2 regions of the Faecalimonas canis genome follow, and region 2 is predicted to be linked to the other one. Evidence: predicted binding sites of a transcription regulator. Region 2 holds the regulator's gene; the other holds the start of a gene.
The links. Region 2 encodes NrdR, which represses ribonucleotide reductase genes. Its sites were predicted from a motif close to CACAANATNTTGTG; they were not measured.
Positions count from the first base shown of each region.

Region 1 (10,783 bases), on a different contig from region 2:
CATAGATTTTTTGGAAAGTGAAAAGATAAATGATAGTGTTTTTTCAGGTACAATAAAAAATGTTTTGGAAAATGGTGCAGAGGCATTTCAGTTATGGCTAAAAACAGACTTGCTTACACAGATCAATCAAATGATGTCATTTGTAACAGTAGGGGTATTTAGTTTTTTAGAAACACTGTTCGATATTGCTGTCGGAGTTATTGTGTCTGTTTATATTTTAAACAGTAAAGAAAAATTTATGGGACAGTGTAAGATGATTACATATGCTTTATTATCAAGAGAACGTGCGAACTTAGTATTGCAGGTGACAAGAAAGAGCCATGAAATTTTTGGTGGATTTGTTATCGGGAAGATTATAGACTCGATTATTATTGGAATTTTATGTTTTATCGGTTTAAGTATTTTAGATATGCCATATACACTGCTTGTCAGTGTTATCGTAGGAGTGACAAATGTAGTTCCGTTTTTTGGACCATACATTGGGGCTGTTCCGAGTGCGATACTAATTTTACTTTCTGAGCCAATTAAGGGAGTATATTTTATTATTTTCATTCTTGTTTTACAACAGTTTGACGGAAATATTTTAGGTCCGAAGATTTTGGGGGACTCTACGGGACTTAGTGCATTTTGGGTAGTATTTTCTATTCTTTTAGGAGGAGGATTGTTCGGATTTGTGGGAATGATTATGGGAGTTCCGACATTTGCGGTTCTTTATTATGTAGTAAGTATGTTTGTTGAACAGAAACTGGAGAGAAAGAAATTACCGAAAGCGTCAAAAGAATATGAAGATATTCAATATATAGAAGAAAAAACAGAAGAGGAGTAGTAGTTATGCCGATTCGTGTGCAAAATGATTTGCCGGCAAAGGAAATCTTAGAAAAAGAAAATATATTTGTTATGGATGAACACCGTGCCGTTCATCAGGATATTCGTCCGATTCGAATAGGTATTTTGAATTTAATGCCATTAAAAGAGGACACAGAATTGCAGTTATTACGTTCGCTGTCAAATACGCCGTTGCAGGTGGATGTGATATTTGTTCATGTTGCCAGCCATAAATCAAAAAATACTGCCACAAGTCACTTGAATAAGTTTTATGAAACATTTGAGGAAATAAAAAATCAGAAGTTTGACGGGTTTATTATTACAGGTGCTCCGGTGGAACAGATGCCTTTTGAGAAAGTGGATTATTGGGAAGAACTGAAAATGATAATGGAATGGACGAAAACAAATGTAACGTCCACTCTCCATTTGTGCTGGGGAGCACAGGCGGGGCTTTATTATCATTATGGGATAGACAAAGAACCGTTGGAAGAAAAATTGTTCGGTGTATTTTGGCATAAAGTATTAAATAGGAAAATTCCACTCGTACGAGGATTTGATGATGTGTTTTTAGCACCGCATTCAAGGCATACGGATGTACCATTGGAAAAAATAAGGCAGGACAACAGGCTTACTGTTTTGGCAGAATCGGAAAAAGCAGGGGCATTTCTTGTTATGGCTGAGGAAGGGCGTCAGATTTTTGTTATGGGGCACCCTGAATATGATAGGCTGACTTTGGACAAGGAGTATAAAAGGGATAAGGCGAAGTCTTTGCCGATTTGTATTCCGGAAAATTATTATGAAAACGATGATGATACAAAAAAACCGCTTTTGACATGGCGGGCAACAGCAAATAATTTATATACAAATTGGCTGAATTATTATGTTTATCAAATTACTCCGTATGATATGGTGGGAACGCCGTTTTAATGTTGGATTTTCAGGGGTGTTGAAAAGATAATGGAAAAGTAACTGTTGAAGATAACTACCATCAATTATCACTCGTGGTTAAACAATCTAAAAGGTGCAACAATATTTAAGGAATGGGTGGAAACAGGTCTTTGCAATATAAATATTTTTATAATTACCAATACCAAGTTGTCTGAAGAAACAAAAAGAGTATCTTGACACTATAGTAGCAAATAAAACTATTGTTTATATTAGTTTTATAACAACAAATGATAAGAATTTATTGGTTAATAATAATTTAGATGAGATTTTCAATAATCAGAAAGACTTTATTGTGGGCAAAAATGATCACTGTGTCGATAATAAAGGAGAAATTAAATCATGTTACTGTGGTGAAAATCACATATTAGAAACAATGCAAAATACAAAAAAATCCTATGAAAAAGTATTGACCGTGGAAAATGGTTAAAGAACTATTGTTCAAATATTAAAACAAAGAAAGGACTGTGATTTATTATGAGAAAACCTAAAGTGGCTTTTATATGTGTTCATAATTCTTGTCGTAGTCAAATTGCGGAGGCCTTGGGAAAACACCTTTCTTCAAATATTTTTGAAAGTTATTCTGCAGGCACAGAAATAAAACCGCAAATCAATCAAGATGCGGTTCGATTAATGAAAGAAATATATCGGATAGATATGGAGAAAACACAATATTCCAAATTGTTGTCAGAAATACCGGAAGTAGATATTGTGATTACAATGGGGTGCAATGTGAAGTGTCCTGTAATACCATGCGAATATAGAGAGGATTGGGGATTGAATGACCCTACTGGAAAAGATGATGTTGAATTTTCAAAAATAATCCATACAATACATACAAATATAATTGAGTTAACTAAAAGAGTTGAAAATGGACTAATTCTCTAAATCAGAGTAGAAATAAATTAAAATGATACGGAGGGAGAAAGATGTATACATTTGAAAAGGTCAATGCCACAAGAGATTTTTATATGCCATCATCAAATATTTGTTCCATTTATGAGTTTGATGAAAATTTTGAAAAAAATTGGGTTATGGTGCTGGGACAACTCAAATATTTATTTGGAAAGCCAAATTACGTTACAAATAATTTAGAAAATCAGTTTAGTTATATCATAAAAGCAAGCAATGAAAATGGGGAGTGTTTACTTTTAGAGGTATATTCTGCTGGAAGCGGACCGGCAATTGGTGGTTTAAATGATAGCGATTCTAAATTGGCGGCTCATGAATTAGCCATGTATATACGTCAATCTCTAACTGTAGATTATGATTATGAAGGATATTATTTAGACACTATGTCAAAAGTACATCATAGGATAAAAAATGGTGTACCCTTTTGGGAAGAAACTGAAATGTCACCAAAAGAATTTGAAGAATTTAATGAAGAAATATGGTATTAAATTTGAACAGTACAATGATACTATAACTTTTGTTTTGTGCATTATTGCTATTTTTTATTTCATTTACTATCAAAATACTAAAAATTATATTCGTCAATATAATTCGGAGAAAATCAAACGTTTACCTGTGAAATATAAGTGGAATTTACCTAAGATTTACCTATAATTGATGTTATACCTGTAATGAAGATGATAATATTAAAAAGAATATCTTATGAAGTTATTGAGGTTTGAAGTCATAGGAGGAGGTAAAATAATGAGTTCATTCAAACTATTAAGAATTAGTTGCCGGATTGCCGGCATTATATTATGTGTCTTTGTTGTAATTTCGTGTATTGCTGACTGGAATATAGGTGTAATGGTTGGATTTATATTTCTCATAATTGATCTTGTTATAATTGCAATTAAAAATCGTTGTCCTTTTTGTCATAAATCACTTCGTATTGCTCCGATAAAAGACGAAGAATTTTGTCCATACTGTGGATGTAAAATTGTGTGAAAAGTAAAGACAACTTTTAACATTAAGCGGTGTTGTGGGTGTTGTGGGTATGAGAATGTCGACAGTGCAAAATCCATTAAGTTCTTGGGTGACACCACCTGGAAAATGATAATAGTATCTTAGAAAATGGAGTACTAATTCCTACTATACTATTTCTTGTTCTTTTTGTTTATGGTATATATATTCTTTTGCTAGAAAATAAAAAGTTCTATGTTGGGAACTGCAAATCTATTTATATGGATTTGCAGTAAAACAATTCTATGCCGAGTCAGGTAAATATTCAAAAATAGAAGAGTTATATTAATATAAAGTAAATAGCATCACTATTATTTAAAAAGAATGTTAGTGAAAAGAAAAGGTAATGTAAAACGTTGTTAAGTCTAGGTAAAGTGTATTGAAATTAAACGAAAAAGTGATAATAATAAATCCTGCAAGACGAAAACCGAAAAGTCAAAAAGGAGAAAAAGAAGATAATGAAACAGAAAACAAAGAAAAATATGTTATTATCATTAGCAGTAGTTACAACAGTTTCCATGGTTGGAAATACACAGGTTCACGCGTTTGGAGAGTATGGACAAGGCGATGGAACAAATAAATTAAATAGCGGATTAACAGCAACACAGGATTATAAGACTTGGTATAACACGCAGTGGAATCAGCAGGAAGAAGGAGAAATGGATTCGGGAAAGATCGTGCTGACTCCGGGAACAAATGAGAAAAGTTTGAATTTTGCGTGGTATTCAAAAGAAAAAGGCACTCCTCAAGTTCGTATTTCTAAAAATCAGGATATGACACAAGCAAAAACATTTGTGGGAACGGCGAAACCAATTCAAAAAAGTAATATGTTTAATACATATACAGCGAGCAATAAGGTATCGATAGAAAATTATTTAGAGGAAAATACAACATATTATTATCAGTACTCGGTAGACGAAAAGAATTGGAGTGATGCTAAAGAGTATAAGACGCATTCATTTCATAATTATCAAGCGGTTCTAGTAGGGGATCCTCAAATTGGAGCATCTGGAAGTAACGGACAGGGAACAGAAGAAGATACAGATATTGCAGTAAATACATACGCATGGAATAAGACATTGAATAGAGCTTTTGGAGAAAATGGAATTGCTAAAAATGCAAGTTTCATTTTATCGGCAGGAGATCAGATTGATTATTCTGATGCAAACAATTACATTGTAAGAGAGCAGGAATATGCAGGGTATCTGTATCCGGAAGCGTTAAGAAGCGTTCCGCTTGCAACAACAATCGGAAATCATGAATCAAAAGGGGATGACTATGCTTATCACTATAACAATCCAAATGAATCAAAATTTGGTAGCACAGAATCTGGTGGAGATTATTATTACAGTTATGGTGACGCACTTTACATCTCATTAAATAGTAATAACCGTAATGTTGAGGAGCATCGCCAATTGATGAAACAGGCAGTGGAAAGTCATAAAGATGCCAAATGGAAAATCGTTATGTTTCATCATGACATTTATGGATCAGGATCGCCTCACTCTGATGTAGATGGGGCAAATTTAAGAATTTTATTTGCACCATTAATGGATGAATTTGATATTGATATGTGCTTAACAGGACATGATCATTCTTATGCTCGTACTTATCAGATTTTAGATGGAAAAGTAATTGAAACAGAAGGTGTAGGAGAAGGTGTAAGCAATGCAGTAAATCCAGAAGGAACTTTATATATTGCAGCAGGTTCTGCTACAGGAAGTAAATTTTATACATTAAATAAAACTAAACAATATTATCTTGCAGAACGCTCTAACACACCTGTACCGACATTTTCAACAATTGATGTTTCGGCAGATAAATTAACATTAAAAACATATGATTATGAAGGAAATAAGTATGCAAATGATGTGACAGTTAGAAAAACAAATGGAGAAACGTCTATAGTAGAAGAAAGAGATGCAGTGAAGAAGTTGGATCTAAGTGTGATGACAAGTGGTTCAAAAGCGAGAGTAGAAAATGCATTAAAGAACGTTGATGTTGTATTGGATATAAGAGATGATAGTAAAGCGATAGGTGAATTAATTGAAAAATATAATACAGAGGGAGATCCAGTAAACTATTATGCATATGCACAGAATGGATATGGAGATGAATCTAATAATAGAGTGTTGAAAAAAGGATATTCTACTTTATTAGACAAAACATTATATGAAAATGATACAAATACACCTGTGTCAGCAAATATGATTACGAAAGCATATACAAATCTTACATATGCACAAAAGGAAGTTGTAACAACTGTTGAGTTTACAGAACTTATAAATCAGTTTGAAGAAGCGGAAAGAACATTATCAAATGCTGTTGTTGGAAATAAAAAGGGCGAATATACAAAAGAAGTTGTAGATGCATTCGAGAAAGTGTTGAGCAACTTGAAGGGTCAGGCAGATGAAACGCAAATTACAAAAACAGAGTTGACTCAATTAAGTGCAAAACTGGTAGATGAAAATAATAAATTCATTCAGAGTGCAAATCAGAAAGATGCTGAAGTGACTCCGGAACAACAGCAGAAACCAGATGAACATACACAGAATAAACCAAATACACCGAATGCAAATGTTTCTAATAATGGAAGTACTACAAAACCGTCAAATCCGATAAAGACAGGTGATGAAGCACCAATTGGATTGCTGGGGGGAGCAGGAATTGCATCATTAGCTATTGCGTGGTTATTAAAAAAGAAAAAATAAAGAATAAAAATGGCAGGGCAGATTATTCTGTCCTGTCTGACATATGGAGGAATTTGTGAAAGAAAGAATAGAATCATTTAGAAGTTTAAGTAAAAAAGAAAAAAGTAAACATTTGTGTGTATGGGGAATGATTTTTTTGTTTCTCTTATTTTTATGTTTTTTTAATAAAAGAATAGAAAAAAAAGAATTGATTGAAGAAAATGGTAATCAATTTGAAAAAGCGGAAGTAGTGGAAATAATTTCGGAAAATCGAAATGAGGATGGAAGTCAACAAGGAACACAGAAGATTAAAGTGTGTCTGAAGAGTGGAGAATTTAAAGGTGAGGTTGTAGAAGCAACTAATATCGATAGTTATCTTTACGGAGCGGATTGTAAAGAGGGAACATCTGTTGTTGTCCAAATTAGTGAATATAATGGTCAGATTAGTGCAAGTGTGTACAATTATAATCGTACAATGATTTTATTTGTAATGATAGGAATTTTCTTATTGACGCTTGTTTTGATAGGACGAAGAAAAGGTTTTACATCGGCATTAGGATTGATTTTTACATTTGTTTGTATTTTGTATTTATACTTACCTATGTTATATTTAGGTGTTTCGCCATTTTTAAGTGCGGTTGTCGTAACAATTTTAACTACGCTTGTTACAATGTATTTCATTGGTGGCTTTTCAAAGAAAACATTATGTGCGATTATAGGAACTGTAGGCGGGGTTGTGATAGCTGGAGTTTCTGCAAGTTTATTTGGAAAGTTAGGGCATATTACAGGATATAATGTGAGTGATATAGAAACATTATTATATATAGGGCAAAATAGTAAATTACAGATAGGAGGACTTTTATTTTCAGGTATTTTAATTGCGTCTTTGGGAGCCGTTATGGATGTGGCTATGTCTATATCTACTACAATTGAGGAACTTCATTATCATAATCCGCAGTTGACAAGAAGAGAATTGTTTAAAAGTGGAATAAAAATAGGTGGAGATATGATGGGAACAATGTCCAATACATTGATACTTGCATTTACAGGGGGATCACTAAGCACTCTTATGATTTTTTACGCATATGATATGCCGTTTTTACAGATGATGAATTCTTACGAAATGGGAATAGAGATTATGCAAGGGATAGCAGGTTCTTTGGGAGTTATTTTGACAGTACCCCTCGTGTCAGCGATTGCAGCTATGTATATGGGGGAAAAGAGTCCTCATAGTAAAAATGCGTAATAATAAGGAAAACAGGTTGTCAAGTATAGACGACCTATTTTTTTAACCAAAATTATGAAAGAAGACAGAGGGAAATTTTGTATATTATTTCGAGAGGGATTTTGTTGACGGTGCATGGTTCGAGTGGTAGTATAGATAATGCACAGTCGAACAAGATATAGTGATTATGCGAATAAATAATACTAAATATAGAATATATAGACAATTAAGAAAGGAGAGCGTTCATGATAAAAGTAATTAAGAAAGACGGAACAAAAGAAGATTTTAATGTACAGAAGGTGATTGTTGCAGTCAATAAATCAGCATATCGTGCATTAATTAAGTTTACCGAAGAAGATTTAGACTTTATTTGTAAATTTGTTGAGGAAGAAGTGCAAAAAATGGGTGTGGAAGAAATCCGTATTGCACAGATGCACAATGTTGTAGAGGGTGCTTTGGAGAAAGTAAATCCTGTAGTGGCAAAAAGTTACCGTGATTACAGAAATTATAAACAAGATTTTGTGCAGATGTTAGATGAAGTTTACAAGAAAAGTCAGTCTATCATGTACATTGGAGATAAGGAAAACAGTAATACAGACAGTGCACTTGTATCTACAAAGAGAAGTTTAATTTTCAATGAGTTAAACAAAGAATTATATAAGAAATTTTTCCTTACGGTTGAAGAGATACAGGCAATCCGAGAAGGTTATATTTACATTCATGATATGTCGGCACGAAGAGATACGATGAACTGTTGCCTGTTTGATGTGAAGAACGTATTGACAGGCGGATTTGAGATGGGAAATCTTTGGTACAATGAACCGAAATCTTTGGACACGGCATTTGATGTTATCGGGGATATTGTTTTAAGTGCGGCGAGTCAGCAGTACGGCGGATTTACAGTTCCGAGTGTGGATGATATATTAGAACCGTTTGCAGAAAAGTCACATAAAGCATTATTAGAAAAATATAAAAAACTGGGTCTTTCAGAAGAAAAAGCGCATGAAGTTGCATGGGCAGACTTGGAAAAAGAAATGGAACAGGGATTTCAAGGTTGGGAATATAAATTTAATTCTGTATCTTCAAGCCGTGGAGATTATCCGTTTATTACAGTAACTTCAGGTACAAACACAAGCATTTACGGTAAATTGGCTACGATTAAAATGTTGGAAGTTCGTAAGAATGGTCAGGGAAAAGAAGGACACAAGAAACCGGTACTGTTCCCTAAGATTGTATTCCTCTATGATGAAAACCTTCATGGACCGGGAAAACCGTTGGAAGATGTTTTTGAGGCGGGAATTGAATGTTCAAGAAAGACGATGTATCCTGATTGGTTAAGTCTGACGGGAAAGGGTTATGTTCCGAGTATGTATAAACAGTATGGAAAGATTGTCAGTCCTATGGGATGTCGTGCGTTTTTGTCACCTTGGTATGAAAGAGGCGGGATGAATCCTGCAGATGAAAATGATAAACCGGTATTTGTCGGAAGATTCAATATTGGTGCGGTAAGTCTTCATCTTCCAATGATTTATGCAAAGGCAAAACAGGAAAATAGAGATTTCTTTGAAGTTCTTGACTATTATTTGGAACTTATCCGTCAACTTCATATCCGTACTTATGAATACTTGGGAGAGATGAAAGCGTCTACAAACCCATTGGCGTATTGCGAAGGTGGATTTTATGGCGGTAATTTGGGCTTGTATGATAAAATCAAACCATTATTAAAATCAGCAACAGCTTCTTTCGGAATTACGGCAATCAATGAATTACAGCAACTTCACAATAAGAAATCTTTGGTGGAAGACGGAGAATTTGCAATTAAAACATTGGAATATATTAATAAACGTGTAAATGAATTTAAGAAAGAGGATGGACATTTATATGCAATTTACGGAACACCTGCTGAAAACTTATGTGGTGTTCAGGTACAGCAGTTCCGAAAAAAATACGGTATTGTAGAAAATGTTTCTGACCGTGAATATGTGAGCAACAGTTTCCATTGTCATGTAACAGAAGATATTACTCCGATTGAAAAACAGGATTTGGAAGCACGTTTCTGGGATTTGTGTAATGGTGGAAAAATTCAATATGTAAAATATCCGATTAATTATAATACCGAGGCGATTAAGGCACTGGTCAGAAGAGCAATGGAAATGGGATTTTATGAAGGAGTAAACTTATCTTTATCTTACTGTGACGATTGTGGACATGAGGAACTTTCCATGGACGTATGTCCGAAGTGCGGAAGTAAAAATCTTACAAAAATTGATAGAATGAACGGTTACCTTTCTTATTCAAGAGTAAAAGGAGATACGCGTTTGAATGATGCGAAAATGGCAGAAATCGCAGAAAGGAAGAGTATGTAAATGCGTTATCATAATATAACAAAAGATGATATGTTAAATGGAGATGGACTTCGTGTGGTTTTATGGGTATCAGGATGCAATCATTGTTGTAAAGAATGCCATAATCCAATTACATGGGACGCTAATGGCGGATTAGAGTTTGATGATTCTGCAAAGGAAGAAATTTTTGAGGAATTGGAAAAAAGTTATATTAGCGGAGTTACTTTCAGTGGCGGAGATCCTTTGCATATTAATAATGTTTATGAGATTACGGATTTAGCAAAAGAAATCCGTGAGAAATTCCCACATAAAACAGTTTGGCTTTATACAGGTTCTGTTTGGGAAAGTATTAAAGATATGGAACTTATGAGGTATGTAGACGTTCTTGTTGATGGAGAGTTTGAATGCGATAAAAAAGATGCAAATTTACATTGGAAAGGAAGTTCCAACCAGAGAGTAATTGATGTACAGGAAACTCTCAAAAAAGGAAAAGTAGTATTACATGACTAAGGCGGGAAGAAAGAATGAAGAGAATAGCAAAATTTCATAAAGTAAGTTATGAGCAATTCAAAGAAGGCTGGAAAGACACATTCGGAGAAACAGAAGAAGAAAAAATACAGGAGATTTATGATGGAATAAAATTGCCGAAAAGAGCAACTTCAGGTTCAGCGGGATATGATTTCTATGCACCGGTTACATTTAGTTTAAAACCGGGAGAAACAGTTAAAATTCCTACAGGAATCCGTGTGGAAATGGAAGAAAATTGGGTGCTGAAATGTTATCCGAGAAGTAGTCTTGGATTTAAGTACCGTCTGCAGTTGAACAATACGGTTGGTATT
Region 1 covers NZ_BAAHSI010000035.1:1,440-12,222, forward strand. The annotation lists gene ACYPXO_RS09735 (AI-2E family transporter) at 1-826, shown strand, start outside; gene metA (homoserine O-acetyltransferase MetA) at 832-1,752, shown strand; gene ACYPXO_RS09745 (arsenate reductase ArsC) at 2,248-2,658, shown strand; gene ACYPXO_RS09750 (hypothetical protein) at 2,700-3,170, shown strand; gene ACYPXO_RS09755 (hypothetical protein) at 3,427-3,669, shown strand; gene ACYPXO_RS09760 (purple acid phosphatase family protein) at 4,143-6,395, shown strand; gene ACYPXO_RS09765 (YibE/F family protein) at 6,451-7,620, shown strand; gene nrdD (anaerobic ribonucleoside-triphosphate reductase) at 7,845-9,965, shown strand; gene nrdG (anaerobic ribonucleoside-triphosphate reductase activating protein) at 9,966-10,454, shown strand; gene ACYPXO_RS09780 (dCTP deaminase/dUTPase family protein) at 10,469-10,783, shown strand, end outside.
Region 1: the regulator NrdR is predicted to act here: its motif matches at 7,770-7,783, upstream of nrdD (anaerobic ribonucleoside-triphosphate reductase).

Region 2 (10,783 bases):
GGCAACGAACATTGTCTATCCTGCGATTAGTCTGCTTATTGCCGTGGGCGTTATGCTGGCGACCGGAGGGAGCGCCATTATTGCGAAAAAAATGGGTGAGAAGAAAGAGCAGGAGGCTAGAGAAGATTTTTCTTTTATTGTTCTCACGGGATTTATTATCGGACTTATTTTCATGGTAGTCGGAAATATTTTTATTGATCCGATTGTGCGAATGCTCGGTTCAACAGATGCGCTTATGGATTACTGTGTAGGATATTTGAGTGTCTGTTTATATTTAGCGCCTGCCTGTATTTTACAGTTGTTGTTTCAGACTTTTTTTGTAACTGCGGGAAAGCCAATCTTGGGACTTATTCTTACAATAAGCGGCGGAGTGGCAAATATGGTTTTAGATTATCTCTTTATGGGCGTATTTCACATGGGGGTGGAAGGAGCGGCTCTTGCGACAGGGATTGGGCAGTTAATACCGGCGATTATCGGATTGATTTATTTTCTGTTTGTGCGTCATTCTCTTTACCTTGTGAAACCGAAAGTAAGATGGTCTGTTTTAGTGGAAAGTTCTTTTAACGGTTCATCGGAAATGGTAACAAATCTTTCAGGTGCAATCGTAACTTTTCTATATAATATTATGATGCTGAAACTGGTAGGAGCGGCTGGAGTTGCGGCGATTACTATTGTACTGTACGGACAGTTTTTATTTAACGCACTGTACATGGGATTTTCAATGGGGGTAGCGCCTGTTATCAGTTACAACTACGGCAGTGAAAATAATCGGATGTTAAAGAGAATTTTCAAAATATGTATGCTGTTTATCACTGTTTCTTCGGTTGTTGTTACGGTATTTGCACTTGTCATGTCGCCGATTATTGTGGAAGTGTTCACTCCGGTTGGAACGGAAACATACACTCTTGCAAAGACAGGATTTCTTTTGTTTTCATTGAACTTTATTTTTGCGGGAATTAATATTTTTGCTTCTTCTATGTTTACGGCGTTTTCGGATGGGAAGACTTCAGCAATTATTTCTTTCGTTCGTACATTTGTTTTAATTGTTATAAATATACTTGTACTTCCTGCACTAATCGGAGTGAATGGAGTTTGGCTTTCCGTACCGTTGGCAGAGTTTATGAGCGTATTTTTGTCAGGGTATTTCTTTGTAAGAAAAAAAGAAAAATACAATTATATATAGATGAAATTTCCCTATTGACAAATGAAAAAGAAAAGCGTATTGTATTACCATACTAATACAAAAGGAAAGGGGAGGGAAAGATGATTGAGATTAAAAACCTTACCAAAGTATTTAAATTAAATAAAAAACAAATGAAAGAATCAAAGACAAAAAGGAATACAAAAGTTGCGGTTGATAATGTAAGTTTGACTGCAAATAACGGAGAAATTTATGGGTTGTTGGGACCAAACGGTGCAGGAAAGACGACAACATTGAGATGTATTGCCACAATTATAAGAGCAACAAGCGGAGAAATTTATGTGGCCGGACATGAAGTGCAGAAAGAGGCGGAAGCAGTCCGCAACAGTATCGGTTTTCTGACGAGTGATATTAAGTTAGACCCACAGTTTTCGCCGGATTATATGTTTGATTTTTTCGGAAGATTACATAACGTGCCAAAAGATGTGTTAAAAGAAAGAAAAGAAGAATTATTTACTTATTTTGGTATTAAGGATTTTGCACATAAACAAATTAAAGAGTTGTCAACGGGTATGAAGCAGAAGGCAGCAATTGCGGTCAGTCTTGTACATGACCCGGAAATTGTTATTTTTGATGAGCCAACAAATGGGCTGGATATTGTGACAGCGAGAAGTGTTACGGATTACTTGAAAAAGTTAAGAGATGAGGGAAAACTTGTTATTGTTTCTACGCACATTATGTCTGAAGCAGAAAAACTCTGCGACAGAATAGGAGTTATTATAGACGGAAAGAAAGTGGCGGAAGGAACACTTGCTGAATTATTAGAGGAAACAAACAGCAATGATCTGGAAGACGCTTTCTTTGAGTTATATAAAGCAAAAAAGGGGGAAGCATAAATGAGTGGAATTAAAGAGATTTTCAAAAAAGAGATTATTCGTGTATTTAAAGACAAGAAAATGGTTTTTTCCGTATTTATTCTTCCTGTTGCCGCAATGCTCGGTGTGTTGTATTTAATGGGAAATATTGTAAGCAATATGCAGGATGATATTGAGGCGCATCAGTCTAAAGTATATATGCAGAACAGACCCGCAGGGTTTGAGGCGTTTTGCGAAAGTGCAAAATTGGATATGAAAGTGGAAGATGCAGAAAAAACTACGGAAAAGAAAATTAAACAGGAATTAAAAGATGGAAAAGCAGATTTATATATTGCATTTCCGGAAGGATTTGAGGAAAGCATTCAGAACTATAAAATAGGAGATAAAGTACCTGAAGTAACTGTTTATCACAATCCATCGGAGGAATATTCTCAGGCAGCGTATAATAAAATAGGTGTGCAGACACTTGAGGCTTACAGACAGACGCTGTTGAATGCGAGAGTAGGGGATATGAGCCGTATTTCTATTTTTACAGTGAACGCAGGTACGGAGGAAACAATTATTCAGGATAACAATAAGGCCGGGGGAAAAGCGCTTGGAACAATGCTTCCATATTTATTAACTCTTCTTTTATTCGCAGGAGCAATGTCAATCGGAACAGATATGATTGCCGGAGAAAAAGAGAGAGGAACAATGGCAAGCCTTTTAGTTACTCCGATTAAGAGAAGTTCCATTATATTTGGAAAAGTGTTTGCACTTATGGTTATTTCGGGAATATCTGCAGTTGTTTCCGTCGTGGGAATGGTAATAAGTATGCCGATTATACAGGATAAGATGATGGGCGGAGCAATGCAGGGAATGGATATGAAATGGAGTACGCAGCAGATTATTATGTTGGCAGTATTGATTATTGCACTGGCATTTCTGTATGCGACAATTATTGCTCTTGTATCCGTATTTGCGAAAACAATTAAGGAAGCAAATTCATTTGTTATGCCGGTCTACATGATTATCCTTGTAGTTGGCTTACTGACAATGTATACAACGAAAGAGCCGACAATGTCTGCTTATTTCGTTCCATTCTATAACAGTGCCATTACATTACAGGGAATTTTAACACAGGAAGTAACGATGGTACAGTATGGAATTACATTGGCTATTACATTAGGCGCAGGACTTGTTCTGACCGGTGTAATTGCAAAAGCATTTGAAAGCGAAAAGGTAATGTCAGCATAAGATTTATAACAGGTCGCATATACTACTAATAATATCTGGAAGATAGGACGGTAGTATATGCGACTTTGTGAATTGAGGGAAAAAGAAGTTATTAATTCATGTGATTGTAAACGGCTTGGCTGCGTAGTGGATTTGGAAGTAAATTTATGTACAGGTAATGTGGAGGCAATTATTATTCCGGGACCGGGGAGAATATGCGGTTTTCTTGGAAGTGATACGGAGTATATTATTCCGGTGGAGTGTATTAAGAAAATAGGGAAGGATATTATTTTGGTAGAGATAAAGGAAGAAAAATTTCTAAAAAACTGTAAATATTGACAAGTTTCAGACGAACTTATATACTAAAGAAAATAAGTGAAAAGAGGGAAAAAACATGAAATGCCCATATTGTAACCATGCGGATACAAGAGTAATAGATTCAAGACCGGCAGAAGACGGGACTTCCATTCGCAGAAGACGTTCCTGTGATGAATGTGGTAAGCGTTTTACCACTTATGAAAAGGTCGAAACCATTCCGCTTATTATAATTAAAAAAGACAACAATAGAGAACAATATAACCGTTCGAAAATAGAAGCAGGAGTTCTTCGTGCCTGTTATAAACGGCCTGTGTCAGCGGAAGAGATACAGAAAACGATTGACGCCATTGAAACAGAAATTTTCAGGCGGGAGGAGAAGGAAATTTCCAGCAATGTTATCGGAGAGATTGTCATGGATAAACTAAAAGATTTAGATGCCGTTGCTTATGTGCGGTTCGCTTCAGTATATCGCGAGTTTAAAGATGTAAATACGTTTATGGCTGAGTTGAAAAAAATATTGGATAAATAAAAAGCCCTTTTAGAGAAGATTATGTTAAAAGCATAGTCTTTTCTTTTGTTTTGGAAGAGAGTGAATAAATAGAAAAATTTTATTTTACAGTAAAGTGTTCACTATAGACAAATTCTATAAACTACTATTTTACTATAGAAATAAATAATTTGACTTTTTAAAGGACGGACGAATATACTCAAAGTGAAATTATAGTTTATGAGATAAGGAGGAAGTTTATGAGAGCAAAAAAAAGAATAGTGGCAACTATTTTAACTGTGTGTGTCATGTTGACAGGATGTTTTATAAATAGAATCACAGTTAAGGCAGATATGTGTGGGGGACTAGAGGAAGAAGATATTTATCAGCCGGAAGAAAATGATGTTGTTAAAGACCCAGTATTACATTGGGCAATACGTTCAGCAATGAATGCAGTAAAAGAGAAAGTGGTATTGACAGAAGAGATGGTAGGAAACAAGATGGTTTCTTATATTTCTTTTGAGCAGACAAGACACCCAGAAGATTTTGCGGGGTGGACAAAACAATATTGGATTGAAAACTTAGAAGGAATACAATATGCAAAATCAGCTAAAATGATTAATATTTGTTACATAGCAGGTGTTGAAGGAAAAAGAATCAAAAATATACAGCCATTATCTAATTTGACACAGTTGCAGACACTTTTATTAAAACAGGACGGACTTACGGATATTACTCCGTTAAAAACGCTTGTAAATCTTCAGGAATTGGACGTTTCTGAGAATTTAGAGATTGCAGATATATCTGCAATTAAAGAGATGAAAAAATTAAGAACTTTAAATCTTTGCTTTAATAAGATAAAAAATGTAGATGAGATAGCAGGACTCACAGCATTAGAATATGTAAATCTTTCAAATAATAAAATTACTACACTACCTGATTTGAAAAATTTAACGGAAGTGACTTTTTTAGATATATCAAACAATGAGTTGACAGATATATCTACCATTGTAGGAATGAAACATTTAAAAGAGTTAAATCTTTCAGGTAATACAGGTATAAAGGATATTAAGCCATTGGCAAATCTTATTCACTTAGAAAAAGATAAGACATATCTTCCGGATAATAGCGTGAAAGATGATTTGTTTTCTGCAATAGAAGTAAATAAACTATTTAATGAATTTAATATCAGTAAAATGACGAAGGAAAACCTTGATGCTGTGAAAAAAGCGTTAGATATGTATGAGAATCTTACAGCAGAGCAAAAGGACTATATTGAACAGGAAAAAATAGATGCGGCAAGAAAAAATATGCAGTTAGTAAGTGAAGGAAAACCACCTGTATATTATCCAGAGTATGATGAAGGGGGTGACAGAGTCCCTGTATTTGATAGAGTAGAAATATCCGTTATAGATAAAAAAGGAAAACCGTTGCCGAATGTTGAGTTTAGTAAAAAGAGAGAAACGGCATACAGTTCAGATGAATCAGTAGTTTCAACAAATTCACTAGGAAAATTAGTATTGATGCATTCATCTACAGACGGCTGGTATGACCAGATTATAGTTAGGCCAAAGGGAGAAAAATATGTGGCACAGCCAGAGAAAATTAGTTATGCAGTGCTAAATAAATCTACAGATTTAATTAATGGGAAAAAAGCGACAGGATTAGAAGAATTACAGTTTGTTTTAATTCCAAAAGAGGAGTATGTAGATAAAACGGAATTAGGACAGGCGATAAAAGATACGGAATCTGTAGAAGAAGGATATAAGTATACGGAAGAAAGTTATGTTATTTATGAAAAAGCTTTAGATAAAGCGAAAGACATATATCATAATATAGATGCAACGAGAAATCAGGTAGAAAAAGCAGTAACAGATTTAAAGGAAGCGATAAAAAATCTGAAAAAGCAAAAAATGCTTACAACATTGAAAATTAAAGTAAAAGATTCCAGAGGGAATTTATTTACAAGACCATTTAAGTTGCAGGTGAGGGAAGTGAAAACAGGCGCAGGAGCGTGGAATGAGTGGACTGACAAGTATACAAGTGTTGTATATATTAATGCTTCTCCAGCATGGCATGAAGGACAGGAATGGGAAGTTCTTGTTTGTAATCATGAACGTTATGATATGCAATCGATTGTAGTGAAAATAGGAGTGGACAAAGACGGACAGAGATATTTTAAAGAAGTAGATGGAAAGACAGTAGATGTTGATTTTGAAAAAGAAGTAATGGTAAAACAATTGCCACAAGCACCGGATCCCTCTCAGGAGATAAAACCTGACAGTACAGTGTTAGAAGAGTATTTGGCAAAAGCGGAAAAGTATGCAGAGGAAGATTATACCCCAAACACATATAGAGTACTTCAGGAAGCGATTCAAAATGCAAAAACAATTTTAGATAAGAAAAACGTTGTTCAGGAAGATTATAATGAGGCGGTTGCAAAAATCAGACGTGCAGAACAAGGATTAGAAATTGTATTTGACAAAACAGAATTACAAGAAGAAATCAATTTACAATTTCAATTTAAAGAAGAAGAGTACACAAAAGAAAGCTGGACAGAATATCAAAAAGCATTAGAAAACGCAAAAAAAGTAAATCAGAATATCAATGCAACTAAAAAAGAAATTGAGGAAGCGTTAAAGAATACGCAGGAAGCAAGAGAGAATCTAAAGAAAAAAGTTGATAAAGCAACATTACAGGAAAAATTAAAAGAAGCGAAAAGTCTGAAGAAAGAAGACTATGAAAGTGGATTTGAAGAATTACAGAAAGTAATTTCAGAAGCAGAAAAGATTTTAAATGATTCTAAAGTGACACAGGAGCAGGTAAATATTCAGATTAAAAATTTAGAAATAGCAATTGGAAATTTACAGGAAAAACCTACTCCTGAAGTGCCGGGAGAAATCATTTGCGATGAACATACTTTCCGTGCAAAAGTAGTAGATGAAAAAGGGAAAGCATTGTCAAATATGCGATTTTTATTAGACGGAGGATTTGCAGATTGCAGATATGAAATTGCAACAAATGAAAAAGGAATTTTGGAATATAAAGTACAAAGTTATGATTTTGATTTAGGCTTTTCAGTGAAATCATTAGAAGAAACTTATATTTCTAAACCGGAAAAAATGACTTTTGAAACAAATGCTTCAGCAAAAATTGTGTCAGTAAATGGAGAAAAACTTTCTAATAAAGAGATGATTTTCACTTTAATATCGAAAGAAAAACCACAAGAAGTAAATAAAGAAGAATTAAAGAAAGCAGTTGCATTGGCAAGAACGCTGGAAGAAGACAAATATACGGAAGAAAGTTACCAAAGAATTCTAAAAGCGTTAAAGGAAGCGGAAACTTTATTAGAAAATGAAAAGGCAACACAGGAGGAAGTGGATAAAATAACAAAAGAACTGAATCTTGCGATTGAGCAAAAAGTAGAGAAACCTGAACTGGAAGACAAAGTTATCTGTGATGAACATACTTTCCGTGTGAAAGTAGTAGATGAGAGCGGAAAAGTATTGGAAAATATGAAGTTTTTACTTGATGGAGGATTTGCAGATTGCAGATATGAACTTTTGACAAATGAAAAAGGAATTTTGGAATATAAGGTGCAAAGTTATGATTATGATTTAACTTTTACGGTAAAACCATTAGAAGAAAAGTATAATTCTCAACCAGAAAAAATGACATTTGAAACAAACGCTTCAGCGAAAATTGTATCAGTAAATGGGGAAAAACTTTCTGATAAGGAAATGTTTTTTACTTTAGTATCTAAAGAAAAACCACAGGAAGTAAATAAAAAAGAACTACAAAAAGCAATCCAGTTGGCGAAGTCATTGGAAGAAGAAAAGTATACGGAAGAAAGTTATCAAAGAATTTTAAAAGCGTTAAATGTAGCAGAGGCTTTATTAGAGAATGAAAAGGCAACTCAAGAAGAAGTAGATAAAGCAACCGTAGAACTTAATAGGGCAATTTCAGAAAAAGTAGAAGTAGAAAAACCGAAACCAGAGTTACCAAAGCCAGAAGAGCCAAAACCAGAGTTACCAAAGCCAGAAGAGCCAAAACCAGAGTTACCAAAGCCAGAAGAGCCAAAACTAGAAAAACCTTTGACTTCACAGTCGGGAAATCCGAATCAGCAAAAACCAAATGAAGTACCCGTGAAGACAGGAGATGATTCGAAAAGCCTTCCATTTATGACAACAATGGTAATATCTATGGGAGCAATATATTTTATTCTTAAAAGACGAATGAAATAAATTAATAGGAAAAAAGAAATTAAAGAGAAGATTATGTTAAATCATAGTCTTCTCTTTAAAAATCTTGAATAATATATTTAGTTTAAATTGAGGATATTGGAATTTATTTTTACTCTTATGTATATGATGGAATCTTTTCAAGTATAGTATTTACGATTTCATTTGCTACATCATCTTTTGACATGACATCAAGGTGACGTTCATCATTTTTAGTAATAAGAGTGACAATATTTGTGTCTGTTCCAAATCCAGCTCCGCTCTGTTTTAAGTTATTGGCAACAATCATATCTGCATTTTTCTTTTCCAGTTTTTGTCTGGAGTTTTCCAACATATTTTCTGTTTCCATGGAGAAACCACATATAAATTGGTTTTCTTTTTTATGCTGCCCCAAATATTGCAGAATATCGTCTGTCCGCTCAAGTGAAATGGAAAGTTCGCCGTCCGATTTTTTCATTTTTTCTTCTGAAACGGTAGTTGGGCGGTAATCGGCAACCGCCGCAGATTTAATAATAATATCCTGTGTTTCGGCGTATTTACATACTGCGGCAAACATATCCTTAGCGGATATGACAGGAACAATGTGAACGAACGGCGGTGGGTCAATACTTGTAGGACCGGTTACTAAAGTAACTTCCGCTCCTCGCAGCATACAGTTTCTTGCAAGGGCATAGCCCATTTTTCCTGTGGAATGATTTGTAATATAGCGTACAGGGTCAATCGCCTCACAGGTTGGTCCGGCAGTAATAAGAACACGTTTGCCTTTCATATCTTTTTCAAATGCGATTTCCTTTAAAATATATTGAAGTAATACTTCAGGGGAGGGCATTTTTCCTTTTCCGATATCCTCGCAGGCAAGAAAACCGGTATCCGCTTCGATAATTTCAAATCCGTAGTGCTGTAACTTTTTCAGATTGTCCTGCACAATCGGATTACAGTACATATTTGTGTTCATTGCAGGAGAAATGATTTTTTTGCATTTGCAGGCGAGAACGGTTGTTGTGAGCATATCGTCCGCTATGCCGTTTGCCATTTTGCCGATAACATTGGCGGTGGCAGGTGCGATAAGAACAACGTCAGCACGTTTGGCAATAGAAACATGTTCTACTTTATGCTGGAAGTTGCGGTCAAATGTATCAATCAGACATTTATTCTTTGTTAGTGTTTCAAAAGCGATTGGGTGAATAAAATTGGTTGCGTTTTCTGTCATAATGACTTGTACATCACAGTGAAGTTTCACAAGCATACTCGCTAAGTTTGCGATTTTATATGCGGCTATTCCACCCGTTACGCCGAGAACAACGGTTTTTCCTTTTAACATAATTTACCTCCGTAGTTTTTTCTATGTACGATTGTAGCATAATTTTAAAATGAACGCCAACGCTTTCATGGGAAAATAAAAAACAAATATTGCGATGAGAAAGCCGGCGTGTTATAATTACGCGGTATTGTATTGTATCTCGTAAAGAGAATAATAACAAGGAGGAGAAAAAATGAATAACACACAAACAGGCAGTAAGCCAAACACACAGGTAAAGGGAATGGTTCAGGTTGCACTTTTCGCAGCACTGATTATCATTATGGCTTTTACCCCATTTCTAGGATATATCCCGCTCGGATTTACGAGAGCGACGATTATTCACATACCCGTCATTATAGGTGCTATAGTACTCGGAGCAAGAAAAGGAGCGATTTTGGGATTTGTATTCGGACTGACAAGTCTTATCAACAATACAATGAACCCTACGGCAACTTCTTTTGTATTCTCACCATTTTATTCATTGGGAGAAATTCACGGAGGACTTGGAAGCATTATTATCTGTTTTTTACCAAGAATTTTAGTTGGAGTCATTCCGTATTATGTATATCAGTTTATGACAAAGATAACAAAAAAATGGAAATCATCCATGATTTTTTCACTCGGAGTTTCAGGAATTATAGGTTCACTGACAAATACATTGCTTGTGATGAATCTTATTTTTGTTTTCTTTAAAGATGCTTATGCAATGGCAAATGATGTGGCATCAAATGCAGTATATGGATTTATTTTGTCTATTATTGGAATAAACGGAGTGCCGGAGGCGATTGTTGCGGGAGTGATTGTTACTTTTGTCGGAAGGGTACTGTTGAAATCAAGAAGTGTGATAAGTTAAGGAGAAGGACATGATTTTAGCAATAGATATAGGAAATACAAATATCGTAATCGGTTGTTGTGATAAAGAAAAAATTTATTTTGTAGAGCGTCTATCTACAAATAATACGAAAACAGAATTAGAGTATGCTATCAGTTTTAAAAATGTTTTAGAGTTATATCAGATTAATCCGAAGGAAATCGAAGGGGGAATTATTTCTTCTGTTGTTCCTCCGATAACAAATATTGTTCGTGCCTCAGCAGAAAAAGTGCTTGGAAAATCAGTTAAGATTGTAGGGCCTGGGGTAAAAACAGGATTAAATATTTTAATGGACAATCCTGCTCAGGTAGGAAGTGACAGAATTGTAAATGCGG
Region 2 covers NZ_BAAHSI010000014.1:844-11,626, forward strand. The annotation lists gene ACYPXO_RS03895 (MATE family efflux transporter) at 1-1,183, shown strand, start outside; gene ACYPXO_RS03900 (ABC transporter ATP-binding protein) at 1,264-2,037, shown strand; gene ACYPXO_RS03905 (ABC transporter permease) at 2,038-3,252, shown strand; gene ACYPXO_RS03910 (PRC-barrel domain-containing protein) at 3,310-3,570, shown strand; gene nrdR (transcriptional regulator NrdR) at 3,626-4,078, shown strand; gene ACYPXO_RS03920 (leucine-rich repeat domain-containing protein) at 4,297-8,280, shown strand; gene coaBC (bifunctional phosphopantothenoylcysteine decarboxylase/phosphopantothenate--cysteine ligase CoaBC) at 8,396-9,598, opposite strand; gene ACYPXO_RS03930 (ECF transporter S component) at 9,771-10,430, shown strand; gene ACYPXO_RS03935 (type III pantothenate kinase) at 10,441-10,783, shown strand, end outside.